DNA from 2 places in the Streptacidiphilus sp. EB103A genome. Region 2 is predicted to be linked to the other one. Evidence: riboswitches for the same ligand, from Rfam matches in the RefSeq annotation. Region 2 holds a riboswitch; the other holds the start of a gene.
What was found. A riboswitch is a leader RNA that binds a small molecule or an ion and turns the genes downstream of it on or off. The one in region 2 is predicted to bind cobalamin.

Region 1 (7,637 bases), on a different contig from region 2:
TCCCAGGAGGCGACGGCGGCGTCATGGGTCATCGCCAGAGCGCGGCCGGCCGAGACCACGTCGCCCTCCAGCAGGTCGCCGCGCCGGTCGACGTTGGGCAGTTCGCCGGCCCAGCGGGCGATCCGGACCGCGTCGGCGAGCAGCCTGCGGGCGAGCGGGGAGAGCTGGGCGGGGCCGGGCAGCCCAGCAGGGGGCGTGCGGCGTGCATGCGCGCCGGAGCGCGCAGCGCCGGCGCTGCCCCCGCCTGCGGGTGGCACTGTGCCTGAGGTCGCCGCGCGGGGCTGCGGCGGGCGGGCGGCGGTCGGCAGCCGGGTCACCCTCGCGGGTGCACCCTCCTGTCGCCCGCCGACGGTGTCGGGTCGGCCAGAAATCTCGGATCGGCCAGTACGGTCACGCGAATTCCGGGACGTCACGCCGTGCAGTCTTCCCCGTCCGCGGGCCAGTTGTCACATCCCCTGGCGCGGCGGGGTCCTATCGGTCCCGGAATGGTGACGGAAGGGTCACAGGAGGGGGGTGAGGAATCTGAGCAGGGTCGCCTGGTAGCGCTCCGGATCCGCGTTCCACAGCGCCTCGTGCTCCGCGCCGGCGTACTCCTCGTAGACCACGAGATGCTCGCGCCGCCGGGCGAGCTCCCGGGCCGGGGCGACGGCCGCGACGGTGTCGTCCGCGCTGTGCAGCAACAGCGCCGGGACGGTGAGGTCGGCGCCGAGGGCCAGCCGGTCGAAACCGGCCGGATCGACCGCGGAGCGCCCCTGGGCCGCCCGTACGCCCAACTCGGCCAGGGCGCCGGGGACGCCGCGCCTGGTGGCCTGACGGCGCACCGTGTCCTCCCAGTCCAGCACCGGGGAGTCCAGCACCAGGCCGCGGACGGCCTCGCGGTGGTCGGAGCGGGCCGCCGCCCGGAGCGCCATGGTGGCTCCGACGGACCAGCCGTAGAGCAGGATCCGCCCCGCGCCGCCGTCCACCGCGAGACGGATCGCGGCCTCCACGTCGCGCCACTCGGTCTCGCCGAAGTGGGCGATGCCGTCGGGCGAGCGCGGCGCGCCCTCGTCGTTGCGGTAGGTCACCACCAGCACCGGGACCTTGAGCCGGTCCAGCAGCGGCAGCAGCGGCAGCGCCTGGCGGCGGTCGGCGCCGATGCCGTGGACGGCGATCACGCACAGGTCGCGCACGCCCGGCAGGTACCAGGCGGGCATCGGGCCGAGCTCGCCGCGGACATGGATCTCGGAGTAGTCGAGGCCGAGCGCGGAGCGGGGGTCGCCGGTGAGGACCTGCGGGGTGATCAGCACGGTCTGCCCGACCGCGAGCGCGGCGCCGGCGGTGCTCTCCAGCCGACGCACCACGGTCTGCGCGGTGGTGCCGAGCACCTCGCCCACGACCGCGTGTCCTGACGCGTACTCAAGCGCGTAGCGGCCGGGGCGCTGGGTCTCCCAGGAGCGGGTCAGCTCGACCCGCCCGGCGGCCAGGGAGTGGACCCGGAGCCCGCCGCCCGCCGCCGGGGCCGCGCCGCGGGGCCGGACCGAGAAATCGGAGACCACCCGTCCGGCGACCAGTGCGGCCGCGCCGGCGCCCACCGCCGTGGCCGTGGCCAGCACAGCCGTTCGTCCCCAGCGCATCTGGCTCCCAAGGTCGGTCCGCTACGACGTCCATACCCGCTCCAGACAATCCCAGTACCCCGCGGCGGTACGCGCCAGCGGTGCGCGGCCATCCGACGGAGTGTCCGAGTCCACCGTGCGCACCTGACACAGTGGGCATTGCCGCAGGTCCGGGGCATCGGTAGCGTGCCGGGCACTATCCGCAGCAGGGAAGCAGGTCTCGCGTGGGCACGTCCGCCACCGCCAACGGCGGTGTCTCGTTCTGGTATTCGACCATCGGGCTCCCCACCCCGCGAAGGCCGCTGGACGGTTCGGCCGAGGCCGATGTCTGCATCGTGGGCGGCGGCTACACCGGCCTGTGGACCGCGTACTACCTGAAGAAGGCCGATCCCGGCCTGCGCGTCACCGTCCTGGAGCAGCGCTTCTGCGGGTACGGCGCGTCCGGCCGCAACGGCGGCTGGCTCTACAACGGCTTCGCCGGGCGCGGCGTCTTCGCCCGCAGGTACGGCAAACCCGGCGCGATCGCCATGCAGCAGGCGATGAACGGCGCGGTGGACGAGGTGATCGCGGTGTGCGCGGCCGAGGGCATCGACGCCGACATCGCCAAGGGCGGGATGATGGAGGTCGCCCGCACCCCCGCCCAGTTGGAGCGGCTTGGGGCGTACGTCGAGAACGAGCACTCCTTCGGCGAGACCGGCCTGGAGCTGCTGAGCCCGACCGAGGCCGCCGCGCGGATCGACGTGGACGGCGCCCTGGGCGCCTGCTGGACCCCGCACGGGGCCCGGATCCAGCCCGCGAAGCTGGTGGTCGGGCTGGCCCGGGTGGTCGAGTCGATGGGCGTGTCGGTGTACGAGTCCACGACGGTGACCGAGATCGTTCCGGGCTCGTCAAGTGCGCTCGCCAAGGCGGTCACCGACCGGGGCACGGTGTCGGCGCGATTCGTGCTGCGGGCCACCGAGGGCTTCACCTCGGCGCTGCGCGGCGAGCGGCGGTCCTGGCTGCCGATGAACTCCTCGATGGTGGTCACCGAGCCGCTGCCGGCCGCGTTCTGGGAGGCGGTCGGCTGGTCCGGGCGGGAGACCCTGGGCGACATGGCGCACGCCTACATGTACGCGCAGCGCACCGCCGACGACCGGATCGCCCTGGGCGGACGCGGCGTCCCGTACCGCTTCGGCTCGCGCACCGACAACGACGGGCTGACGGCGCAGAAGACGGTGGACCAGCTGCGGGCGATCCTGGAGGACTTCTTCCCGGCCGCGGCCGGAGCGCGGATCGACCACGCCTGGTCCGGTGTGCTGGGCGTGCCACGGGACTGGTGTTCGACGGTGGAGCTGGACCCGGCCACCGGTCTCGGCCTGGCCGGCGGCTATGTCGGCAGCGGCGTGACCACCACCAACCTGGCCGCCCGGACCCTGCGGGACCTGGTGCTAGGGGAGGACACCGGGCTGACGGCACTGCCCTGGGTGAACCACCGGGTCAGGCGCTGGGAGCCGGAACCGCTGCGCTGGATCGGCGTGCACGGCATGTACGCCGCCTACCACGCGGCGGACCGGCAGGAACGCGGCGGCAGGGCGACGACCTCGCCGATCGCCCGGGTCGCCGACGTGGTCTCGGGACGGCACTGAGCCGGGACGGACCGGCGGGCGGGCCGCAGGGCGCTGACTGTCCGCAGTCGCGTGCGGACTCCCCGAGATGCGGAACACGGAGCGGTGGCTGAGGCTGGGATCCGGGGGGAGTCGGAAGACCGCAGCAGCACTGACCGCCTGGGGTGCCCATGTCTGTCCTACTCTGCGTCGTCATAGCTCCGATCGGCCTGCTCGTGATCCTGGGCATGTCATGGTTCGAGGACCACTTCCTCCGCCCGCCCACCAGCCCCGGTGAGCAGGTCGTACTCAGCCAGGTCGTGCAGGGGCAGGTGCTGCCCGGTCCGGTCCTGGGCCCGGTCCAGGCCCCGGCGTCGTCCGAGCCGGGATCGCCCGGCGTCGAACTGCTGCGCGTCGTCCGCACACCGAAGCAGCTGCCGGCGAGCAAGAACAACGCCGCCTGAGAAGGGGGCCGTCGGTGGCCGGGGTCGGCGTCGGTTGACGCTCGGTCCGGCTGCGTGGTGGTATCAGCAGGCCAAACGGAGGCATGGAGAGGAAGCCGGTGAAGGGGGAGACCCCCAGTCCGGCGCGGTCCCGCCACTGTCACCGGGGAGCGCCCTCGAACGACGGCCACGGCGGCGGCCACACCTGCTTCAGGCGGTGGCAGCTGCGGGAAGGCCCGGGGGCGTGTCGATCCGGGAGCCAGGAGACTCTCGCCCCCGGTTCGTCGATCCAGGGCGCGGACCCTGAGTGAGGACATTCACCGCCATGCGCGTTGCTGCCGCACCACCACTTCTGCCTGTAGTCCCCGTCGCCGCTCAGCCCTGCGGCTGACCGCCGTGCGGGCGACCACCGCCCTGGGCCTCGCAGCGGGATTCGCGGCCGACGCCGCCCTCGGCGACCCCCGGCGCGGGCACCCGGTGGCCGGGTTCGGCCGGGCGGCCGGAGCACTGGAGCGGCTGATCTGGCGTGACCGGCGCGGCACCGGAGCGGTCTTCACCGGGCTCTGCGTCGGCGCCGTCGCCGGGGCGGCCCGCTGCGGCGAGCACGCCCTGCGCGGCAACCCGGCCGGGACGGCGCTGTTCACGGCCGGGGCCACCTGGACCGTGCTCGGCGGCGCCTCCCTGGTGCGGGAGGCGCGCACCATTGGCGCCGCGCTGGAGGCGGGTGACCTCGCGGCCGCGCGCAAGCGGCTGCCCTACCTCTGCGGCCGCGACCCCAGGGAGCTGACCGAGCAGCAGATCGCCCGTGCGGTGGTCGAGTCGGTGGCCGAGAACACCGCCGACGCGGTGGTGAACGCCCTGGTGTGGGGCGCGGTGGCGGGCGCTCCCGGGCTGCTGGCGTTCCGCGCGGTGAACACCCTGGACGCCATGGTGGGCCATCGCTCGCCCCGCTACCTGCGGTTCGGCTGGGCCTCGGCCCGGCTCGACGACGTGGCGGGCTGGCCGGGGGCCCGGTTCACCGCGCTGCTGACGGTGGTCGCGGCGGGGTCGGAACACCGCCGGGACGCCTGGCGGGTCTGGCGGGCGGACGCCTCCAGCCACCCCAGCCCCAACGCCGGCCAGGCGGAGGCGGCCTTCGCGGGGGCGCTCGGGGTGCGACTGGGCGGGACCTTGAAGTACGGCGAAAGAACCGAGCACCGTCCGGTGCTCGGGGCCGGGTCGCGGCCGGTGGCGGTCGCGGACATCGAACGGGCCTGTCGGCTTTCGCGACGGGTAGGACTGCTGGCGGTCGGCGTGACCGCGCTGGTCGCGGCAGGAAAGGGGAGGCGCCGATGAACGGGGCACTGCTGGTCGCGGGGACCACGTCGGACGCGGGGAAGAGCGTGGTCACCGCCGGTGTCTGCCGCTGGCTGGCGCGCCAGGGGGTCTCGGTCGCGCCGTTCAAGGCGCAGAACATGTCGCTGAACTCCTTTGTCACCGCCGACGGCGCCGAGATCGGCCGGGCCCAGGCGATGCAGTCGGCCGCCGCCCGGATCGAACCCGAGGCGGCGATGAACCCGGTGCTGCTCAAGCCCGGCGCCGACCACCGCAGCCAGGTGGTGGTGCTGGGGCAGCCGGTCGCCGAGGTCGGCGCGCTGGACTACCGCGAGCGCAAGCCCGCGCTGCTGCGGATCGCCCTGGACTGCCTGGCCGATCTGCGCAGCCGCTACGACGTGGTGGTCTGCGAGGGCGCGGGCTCCCCCGCCGAGATCAACCTGCGGGACCGGGACATCGCCAACATGGGCCTGGCGGTCGCGGCCTCGCTGCCGGTGGTGGTGGTCGGCGACATCGACCGCGGCGGGGTGTTCGCGTCCATGTACGGGACGCTGGCGCTGCTGTCGGCCGAGGACCAGCGGCACCTGGCCGGCTGGATCGTCAACAAGTTCCGCGGCGACGTCCGGCTGCTCAAGCCCGGTCTGGACATGCTGGAAAAGCTGACGCACCGTCCGTCCCTGGGGGTGCTGCCGATGCTGCCGGGGCTCTGGCTGGACGCCGAGGACTCGCTGGACCTGGCCGGCCTGGTCGACCGGGCGCCCAGCGGCGGCGCCTCCGGGGAGGAGGTGCTGCGGGTCTCCGTGGTGCGGCTGCCCCGGCTGTCCAACTTCACCGACATCGACGCGCTGGCGCAGGAGCCCGGCGTGCTGGTGCGCTGGGCGACCCGGCCGGAGGAGCTGGCCGACGCCGACCTGGTGGTGCTCCCCGGAACCCGGGCGACCGTCGCCGACCTGCTCTGGCTGCGCGAGCGCGGCCTGGACGCGGCGCTGGCCGGTCGCGCCGCCGAGGGACGGCCGGTGCTGGGGGTGTGCGGCGGCTACCAGATGCTGGGGCGGACCATCGTGGACGAGGTCGAGTCCAAGGCCGGAGCCGTCCCCGGGCTGGGGCTGCTGCCGGTACGGGTGGAGTTCGCGGCCGCGAAGACCCTGGCCCGGCCGGTGGGCGAGGCCTACGGGGAGACCGTGGCCGGCTACGAGATCCACCACGGGACGGCTGTCGTCGAGGGCGGCGAGCCCTGGCTGGACGGAGTGCGCCAGGGCGCGCTGTGGGGCACCACCTGGCACGGCGCGCTGGAGAACGACGGCTTCCGCCGCGCCTTTCTGCGCGAGGTCGCGGCAGCCGCCGGGCGGCGCTTCGTCCCGGCCCCGGACACCAGCTTCGCCGCCGCGCGCGAGGAACGGCTGGACCGGCTGGGCGACCTGATCGAAGAACACGCCGACACCGCGGCGCTGCTGCGGCTGATCGAGGACGGTGTGCCGGACGGACTGCCGTTCGTGCCGCCGGGTGCGCCGTGACCGAACGAACCACTTCTGGAGAGGTACCTGCTGTGACAACGGTGCTGCTGCTGTCCACCTCGGACACCGACCTGCTGGCGGCCGGTGCCGCCGACGCCGGGTACCGGGTCGGCAACCCGACCCGGGTCGAGGTCGGTGAGGAGCTGGACCGGCTGCTCACCGGCTCGGACGTGGTCGTCGTGCGCCTGCTCGGCGGCCGGCGCGCCTGGGAGGAGGGGCTGGCCGCGATCGCCCGCTCCGGGGTGCCCGCAGTGCTGCTGGGCGGCGAGTCGGTGCCGGACGCCGAGCTGATGGGGATGTCCTCGGTCCCGGCCGGGGTGGTCGCCGAGGCGCTGTCCTACCTGGTCGAGGGCGGTCCGGCCAACCTGGCCGAGCTGGCCCGGTTCCTCTCCGACACGGTGCTGCTGACCGGCGAGGGCTTCGCCCCGCCGCAGCCGATGCCGCTCTACGGGGTCAGCGGCTCGCGTCCGGTGGTGGAGGGCCGTCCCACTGTCGGGGTGCTCTTCTACCGGGCGCACGAACTGTCCGGCAACACCGCCTTCGTGGACACCCTGTGCGACGCGGTGGAGGCCAGAGGCGGCAATGCGCTGCCGGTGTTCTGCGGCTCGCTGCGCGGCGCCGACGCCGAGCTGTTCGCGCTGCTGGGCCGCTGCGACGCGGTGGTGGCGACGGTGCTGGCCTCCGGCGGCACGGTGGCGGCCGACGCCAGCGCCGGGGGCGCCGAGGAGGCCTGGGACATCGGGGCGCTGGCCCAACTGGACATCCCGGTGCTGCAGGGCCTGTGCCTGACCTCCTCCCGCGCCGCCTGGGAGGCCTCGGACGCGGCACTCTCGCCGATGGACGCGGCCATGCAGGTCGCCATCCCCGAGTTCGACGGACGGCTGATCACCGTCCCGTTCTCGTTCAAGGAGCTGGGCGAGGACGGCATCCCGGTCTACGCCGCCGACCCCGAGCGGGCCGGACGGGTGGCCGGGATCGCGCTGCGGCACGCGGCGCTGAAGCACAAGCCCAATGCCGAGAAGAAGATCGCCGTGGTCTTCACCGCCTACCCGACCAAGCACTCCAGGGTCGGCAACGCGGTGGGCCTGGACACCCCCGCCTCGGCGGTGCGGCTGCTGGACGCGCTGCGCGGGGCCGGCTACCGGGTCGCCGACTACCCGTCCGGCGGCGACGAGCTGATCCACAAGC
Region 2 (7,637 bases):
CCGCGATCCTCGGGGTCTCGCCCGGCAGTAATCTCACCTGCTGAAGTCGGCCGGAGCGACGCCGTTTCCGCCCTCTCCGGGGCGGGGGCGGCGTCGTCCCGCGCGCAGGGGGTGGATGCTCGCTACGGTAAAGGGGACACAGCAGATCAACAGCTGACATTTCCCCTCGACGTGAGGATCGGCCCCCCATGAGCCTCAGTATCCGCAACCAGATCCCCGGCACCGTCACCTCGGTCACCCCCGGCGAGGTGATGGCCACGGTGCGGACCAGACTGACCGGCGGCCAGGACATCACCGCGGCCATCACCCTGGAAGCCGTCAAGGAACTCGGGCTGGCCGAGGGCACCGCGGTGCGCACCATGGTGAAGTCCACCGAGGTCTCGCTGGCCACCGGGCCGGTCACCGGTCTGAGCATCCGCAACCAGATCCCCGGCACCGTCTCCGAGGTCGCCACCGGCGGCGCGATGGCCACCGTCAAGATCGCGGTCGAGGGCGGCGAGATCACGGCGGCGATCACCAAGGACGCCGTCGCCGACCTCGGCCTCACCGTGGGCACCAGGGTCACCGCGCTGATCAAGTCCACCGAGGTCTCGCTGGCCACCGTCTGACGCGCCGACATTTCCCGGCTGTGCGGCATCTGCAAGGGCGGATGCCGCACAGCCCTTGCATATACCAGGCAATGACCCCCTGGGGTGCCGTACCCGCGATTCGATGCACCCGGCGGCGGGTACCTGCCTCTCAGCCGTACGGCGCGCGCGTCGAGAGGGGACCCCAGCCATGAGCCGTCCCACCCCTGCTGTCCGCCTGCACGGACACCTCGCCCAGCCCCGGGAACTGACGGTGGAGCAGCTGCGGGAGCTGCCCGCGCACCGGGCCGAGGTCAGCTTCGACTGCCGCACCAGCGGGCCGCAGCACCACGCCTTCGAGGGGCCGAAGCTCTGGGACGTGCTGCGGGCGGCCGGGCTGCACCTGGTGTCCGCGAACCGGAAGGGCCGGCTGGGGCATCTGATCACCATCACCGGCGCCGACGGGCACTTCGTGCTGCTGTCCTGGGCCGAGATCGACCCCGAGTTCAGCGGCCAGCAGATCCTGCTGGCCACCAGGATCGACTCCCGTCCGCTCGACGCCGCCGGACCGCAGCTCGTCGTCCCCACCGACGTGTGCGGCGCCCGCTACATCAGCGGCATCACCGCCGTGTGGGTCGGCCCCCTGCATGCCTGGCAACCCACCGCTGCTGTCCAGAGTCATCCCGACGGTCCCGGTCAGCGGGCGAGGACGCAGTCCCCGCACAACGCGCCGGCCCTGCCGGGAGCGGCGCGGTAGATCAGGCAGCAGCTGCGGCGCCGGAACCCGCTCCCGACGGTGGCGTCCGGCGCGTGGGTGCCGCGCAGGGCCGGCCGCGCCAGCAGCAGGCCGGCCGCGGCACGGGTCTCGGCAGCCAGGTCCGGACGGCCGCCGGCCAGGACGGTGGCGGCGCCGTTGACCGCGGAGGCGACGTTGCCCCAGAGGATTTTGGGCGAGACCGACAGCGCGGCTGTGGCCTGGACCAGGGCGCTCACCGGACCGTCGACGAGGTCGTCGGGTGTGCCGGGGGCGAAGGCGGCGGCGTCGAAGGAGAGCGGGAACGCTCCGCCCGGGACCGGCTGCCACCGGAGCAGCTCCAGGTCCGGCCGCGGCCAGGCGCCGGACAGCACGGCGACGGCCAGGGCCGGGGAGACCAGCCTGGCGGTCAGTCCCAGCTGGGTCACCGAGGCGGCCACGCGCAGTTCGACGGCGGCGGGGCTCTGCGCTCCGGCTGCGGCGAGGCGGGTCCGCACACCGTCCGCGCGTTCGCGCAGCAGCCGCGGGTCCTCGACCAGGGTGCGCAGCTCCTGCCACGGCGGGCGGGCGGGTGCGTCCCCGTGGTGGCTGTGCAGGGCGAAGAACGGCCCGAGGGCCGCGAGCTGGTCGAGCATCGCGAACATGAGCACAGTCTCCCTGGCTGGAAATACGCGGAAAGGTAAGGTTTCGGAAATTGCCGAGCCATCCCCTGCACTATGGGGATCACAGGTTCGAAGTTCCCAGGGAGTGTTTATGGCAGGCCGACCCGAGCGCCGACCGCAGCAGACCCACCGTGGCCGGGTGGAGCGCGTCGAGCGGCTCACGCCGCACATGATCCGGGTCGTCCTCGGCGGCGAGGGCCTCGCGGCCTTCGCCACCAGGGGGCTCACCGACCATTACATCAAGATCCAGTTCCCGCGCCCGGGCGTGGTCTATCCGGAGCCCTTCGACCCGGCGCTGATCCGCGCCGAACTGCCGCGCGAGGACTGGCCGGTGACCCGTACCTACACCGTGCGGCGCTGGGACGCGGAGACGGGCGAGCTGACGGTGGACTTCGTCCACCACGGCGACGAGGGAGTGGCCGGGCCCTGGGCCGCGCGGGCACAGCCCGGCGACGAGATCCACTTCGGCGGACCCGGCGGCGGCTACGCCCCCTCCCCCGACGCCGACTGGCACCTGCTGGTCGGCGACGAGAGCGCGCTGCCCGCCATCGCCGCCGCCCTGGAGCAGCTGCCCGAGGGGGCCAGGGCGCATGTCTTCGTCGAGGTGGCCGGTCCCGAGGAGGAGCAGAAGCTGCCCACCCCGGCCGACGCCGAGATCACCTGGCTGCACCGGGGCGAGGGACGGATCGGCGAGGCCCTGGTCCGCGCCGTCTCCGGGCTCGACTTCCCGACCGGCCTGCCCGAGGCGTTCGTGCACGGCGAGGCCGGCTTCGTCAAGGAGCTGCGCCGACTGCTGCGGGTCGAGCGCAGCATCCCGATGGACCGGCTCTCCATCTCCGGCTACTGGCGCACCGGTCAGGACGAGGACGGCTGGCAGTCGACGAAGCGGGAGTGGAACCGCAGCGTCGAGGAGGAGCAGGGGAGCTGAGGCCCCACGGCGGCGCGGTTCGTCACCCGTGGGCGGTGGCCGACTCGGCGCCCACACCTGCCGTCTTGACGGCGGATGACCCGAGCGAGTCGAGCAGCGCGGCCGTCCGGGCGTCGGTGAGCCGGTAGCGGACCACGCGGCCGTCCTTGTCCGGGGTGACCGTGCCCGAGGCGCGCAGCAGCCGCAGCATCTGCGAGACCGCGGTGTCGGAGATCCCGGTGGCGATGGCCAGGTCGGTGACGGCGATCGGGCCGCCGTGGTGGACCGCCAGCAGCAGGGTGAGCCGGCCGGGCTCGCCCAGCAGCGCGAACCTGGCCGACCATTCGGCGACCCGGGCGGCGTCGCCGATGCCCTCGATGGCGTCGCAGACGGTGTGCTCGTCGATGGTGCGCCGGTGCGCGCGCTCCTCGGGAACCAGATGCATGCGCCCACTTCACCTCAGAGTCCGAGTGAGATGCAACACCTGCACAGCTGTGCAGGCTTGATGATGTGGTCCCCGCACCCCTACGGTGGTTCAGCCGTGGTGTTCGGGAAGACCGGTGAAGGGCCCTCAGGGGCCCCAGACCGGAGCGGCCCTCGCCACTGTGATCGGGAAATCTCCGCACCGTGCCTGTTCCTCCGCCGAGGAGCCGGCGGCCACTGGGCGCGCTCGCGTGCCTGGGAAGGCCGGGTGCTGGAGGTGTTCGCACCCGTCAGCCAGGAGACCGGCCACGGCACCGCACGACTTACTGTCCACGAGGTGCTGGAGAGGCTGCCCTGCTATGACCCTGCCCGAAAACCCCGTCATACCCGTGAACCCCGTCATACCCGTGCTCCGCTGGGAGCGCAGGGACTGGATCCGCACCGGCGGGCTGATGGCGGTGATCGCCGCGCTCCATGTCGTCGCCTTCGGCATCCTGGCCGTCATGGTCGCCCCGCACCACTACACCGTCGGCAAGCAGGTCTTCGGCCTCGGCCTCGGCGTCACCGCCTACACCCTGGGCATGCGGCACGCCTTCGACGCGGACCACATCGCCGCCATCGACAACACCACCCGCAAGCTGATGGCCGACGGCAAGCGCCCCATCTCGGTCGGCTTCTGGTTCGCGCTGGGCCACTCCAGCATCGTGGTGCTCCTGGCCGCTGGCATCGCCGCCGGAGCCCGGTTCGCCGGGGCCGTGACCAATGACTCCTCCAGCACCCACCAGGCCCTGGGCGTGGTCAGCACCAGCGTCTCCGGCGGCTTCCTCTACCTGATCGCCGCGCTCAACCTGGTCTCCCTGTTCGGCATCAACCGGGTGTTCCGGGCGATGCGCCAAGGACAGTTCGACGAACACGAGTTGGAGAAGCACCTGGACAGCCGCGGTTTCATGAACCGCATCCTGGGCCGGCTCACCAAATCGATCACCCGCCCTGGCCAGATGTTCCTGATCGGCCTGCTGTTCGGCATCGGCTTCGACACCGCCACCGAGGTCACCCTGATGGTGATGGCCGGCTCCGGCGCCGCGGCCGGCCTCCCCTGGTACGCCATCCTGTGCCTGCCGCTGCTGTTCGCCGCCGGGATGAGCCTGTTCGACACCCTCGACGGCACCTTCATGAACTTCGCCTACCACTGGGCGTTCTCCAACCCGGTGCGCAAGGTCTACTACAACCTCGCCATCACCGGCCTCTCGGTCGCCGTGGCGTTCCTGATCGGCACGATCGAGCTGGTCGGTGTGGTCCACGACCAGCTCGGTCTCGACGACCCGGTCAGCAACTGGATCTCCGGCGTCAACCTCAACAACGTCGGCTTCGTCATCGTCGGACTGTTCGTGGCGGTCTGGGCCTGCGCCCTGGCCTACTGGCGGCTGGCCAGGGTGGAGCACCGCTGGGGGAACCAGGCCTGACCCGTCGCGGCCGTCCCGGCGGCGCACGGCGCCCGGGACCGACCGATGTGACCGGATTCGGTACCGCCCGGACCCTTGACTCACAGGTACGCCTTCTTGACGTCGCGCCCGCGGCACGCTGGGATTCGTGGCAGTCATTGCAGACTATGTCAGGTCCATGGCGTGACAGGGCGCGGCGGGGGTACTCAGGAGGACGGACGGTTCCATGCAACCAGCACCGAGCGGCAGCACACCCCCGATCGGCCGCGGCCTGCTCCTCACCGAGGCCCGTGGCGCGCTGCGGCCTGACCGAGGGCTGCTGCTCACCGGTCCGGCGGGGATCGGCAAGAGCGCGGTCCTGGACGTCCTCGCCGCGGAGGCCGCCGCGGCGGGAATGCTGGTCCTGCGCAGCGCGCCGATCCCGGAGGAGTCGGTGCTCCCCTATGCCGCCCTGTCCGACCTGCTGTCCTGCGTGCCCGCCGACCTCCTGGCCCAGTACCCGCCGCTGCTGCTCCGCACCCAGCCCGGCACCGCCCAGGAGCGGCTGGCCCTGCACACGGCCGCGGTCCGACTGCTGCGCACCCTGTCCGCGGACGCGTCCGTGCTGCTCGTCCTGGACGGGCTCCAGGACCTCGACCTGCCCAGCGCCGCGCTGCTCTCCTTCCTGACCCGCCGGGCCGGCACCCTGGCCGTCACCGTGGCCGCCGCCGAACGGACCGGCTCAGGCGAATCGGCCCTGCGCAACCGGCTCTGCCCGCCGACCGTGGTCGAACTGGCCGTCCCCCCGCTCCCCGACGACGCGATCGAGGAACTGATAGCCCGTCAGGGATCGCTCCCGCCGGTCCGCGAGCTGCGCCGGATCCAGCAGCTCAGCGCCGGGAACCCGTTCTACGCCCGGGAATTGGCCCTGGCCGCAGGCAATCGTCCACAGCCCGGCGGCCGGTGGGCCGAGGAGGAGCCGCCGGTCCCGCGGCGGCTGCGCAACCTGCTGCTCGCGCCGACCCGCGCGCTGCCGCCGCAGTCCCGGTCCGCACTGCTGCTGGTCGCCTGCTCGCCGCAGCCCACGCTCGGCCTGCTGCACGCCGCCGGCGTCGCCGACCCGGTCGCCGCGCTGGCCGAGGCCGAGCGTCTGGGCCTGGTCTCGGTCTCGGCCCACGGCCGGGTACGGCTGCGGCACCCGCTGCTCGGCGCGGCGCTGCAGGCCGAGGCGCTGCTCCGGGAGCGGATCGCGGTCCACACCGCCCTCGCCGAGGCCACCGCGGAACCCGTCGCCCGGGCCCGGCACCTCGCGCAGGCCCACCCACGGGAGGACGCCCAGGTCGCCGCCGCCCTCGCCGCGGCCGCCGACGTGGCCCGGCACCGCGGCGAACCCGACACCGCGTACGAGCTCACCGCCCTCGCCGCCGAGCACACTCCCGCCGCCGACCCGCGGCGGCGCACCGCGCGCCTGCTCGCCGCCGCGGCCCACGCCGCCGACGCGGGGCTGCACGAGGACGCCCGCAGATCCGCCGCCGGAGTGCTCACCGACTCCGCCGACCCGGCCCAGCGGGTCCGGGCCCGGATGATCCTGCTGGAGACGGTCGGGCAGGCGCTGGACGAGGCCGGCGGCCTGATCCAGGGCGGCCTCGCCGACGCCGGGGACGACCCGTCGCTGCTGGCCCCGCTCTACTTCTGGTCCGCCGTCCGGGAGTTGCTCGGCGGTCGGACCGGCACCGCCGCGGCGGAGGCCCAGCGGGCCGCCGCCCTCGCCTTCACCGCGGAGGACCGGGCCACCCGGGTGGAGGCCCTGGGCCTGGTCGCGACCGTGCAGGGACTGCGCGGAAACCCGGTCGCCGCCGACGCGGCGCTGGAACTGGCGCTGCAGCTGGCCGCGGCCGAGCAGAGCGCCAGCCTGCTGCGCCGGCTGGCCCTGGCCCAGCTGGACGCCGACCAGGTGCCCCAGGCCCGGCGCCGGGTCACCGCCCTGCTGGACCCCGGGGCCGGGGCCGAGGGCGTGGAGGACACCCTGGCCACCCTGGTCGCGCTGGTCCGGATCCAGACCCGGGCCGGGGAGTGCCGACAGGCCCTGACCACCGCCGAACGCTGCACCGCCCTGGTCGCCGACGCCGGCCAGCCCTCCCCCCTCGCCGCCTACGCGGCCGCGCTGGCCGAGACCGCCGGCGGCAGCACCACCCGGGCGGCCGAGCTGGCCCAGCGCGCCGTCGACGGCTGCGCGGCCGCCGGCGACCGGCTGTACCAGGTCCGCGCGCTGGGAGCGCTGGGCTCCGCGCTGCTGCTGCCCGGCGGCGCCGAGGGCGCCGCCCGGGCCGGCGAGGCGCTGCAGCGAGCCCGGGAGCTGAGCGAGGCCATGGAGCTGGCCGACCCCGACACGGTCCGCCGGCTCGCCGACCTGGTGGAGGCGCTGCTGCAGTCCGGCGAGACCGCGGAGGCCCGCGCCGTGCTCGCGGAGGCCCGCCGGCTCACCGACGCCTGGCCCGCCCCCTGGGGCGCGGGCGCGGTGGCGGCGCTGGACCGCGCCGAGGGCCTGGCGCTGGCCGCGCTGGGACGCACCGAGCCGGCCATCGCCGCGCTGCGCGTCTCCGCCTCCCGGCTCCAGGACCTCCCGCTCCCGCTCGAACTGGCCCGCACCCTGATCGCCTGGGGAGCCGTCGAACGCCGGGCCCGGCACCGCGCGGCGGCCCGCGCCGTCCTGGACCAGGCCGGGGCGATCTGCCGGACGCTGCGCGCCGAGCCGCTGCTGCTGCGGATCCAGCAGGAGCGCGAACGCCTGGAACCGGGCGACCGGGCCTGCGCGGTGGACGACCTGACGGCCAGTGAGCACCGCGTCGCCGAACTGGTGGCCGGCGGCGCCACCAACCGCGAGGTCGCCGCGGCGCTCTTCGT

Region 1: linked by a shared signal. The riboswitch ahead of ABH941_RS14875 (cobalamin biosynthesis protein) and the one ahead of ABH941_RS36250 (HoxN/HupN/NixA family nickel/cobalt transporter) in region 2 are both predicted to bind cobalamin.

Annotation. Positions count from the first base shown of each region.
Region 1 covers NZ_JBGCAQ010000008.1:87,889-95,525, forward strand. Annotated here, with positions in the region: gene ABH941_RS14855 (hypothetical protein) at 1-317, opposite strand, end outside; gene ABH941_RS14860 (alpha/beta hydrolase family protein) at 501-1,616, opposite strand; gene ABH941_RS14865 (NAD(P)/FAD-dependent oxidoreductase) at 1,820-3,220, shown strand; gene ABH941_RS14870 (hypothetical protein) at 3,370-3,642, shown strand; cobalamin riboswitch at 3,684-3,914, shown strand; gene ABH941_RS14875 (cobalamin biosynthesis protein) at 4,018-4,956, shown strand; gene ABH941_RS14880 (cobyric acid synthase) at 4,953-6,449, shown strand; gene cobN (cobaltochelatase subunit CobN) at 6,482-7,637, shown strand, end outside.
Region 2 covers NZ_JBGCAQ010000028.1:109,227-116,863, forward strand. Annotated here, with positions in the region: gene ABH941_RS36220 (glycoside hydrolase family 19 protein) at 1-44, shown strand, start outside; gene ABH941_RS36225 (molybdopterin-binding protein) at 189-608, shown strand; gene ABH941_RS36230 (hypothetical protein) at 778-1,323, shown strand; gene ABH941_RS36235 ((2Fe-2S)-binding protein) at 1,263-1,964, opposite strand; gene ABH941_RS36240 (siderophore-interacting protein) at 2,074-2,910, shown strand; gene ABH941_RS36245 (ArsR/SmtB family transcription factor) at 2,933-3,334, opposite strand; cobalamin riboswitch at 3,415-3,638, shown strand; gene ABH941_RS36250 (HoxN/HupN/NixA family nickel/cobalt transporter) at 3,672-4,775, shown strand; gene ABH941_RS36255 (AAA family ATPase) at 4,981-7,637, shown strand, end outside.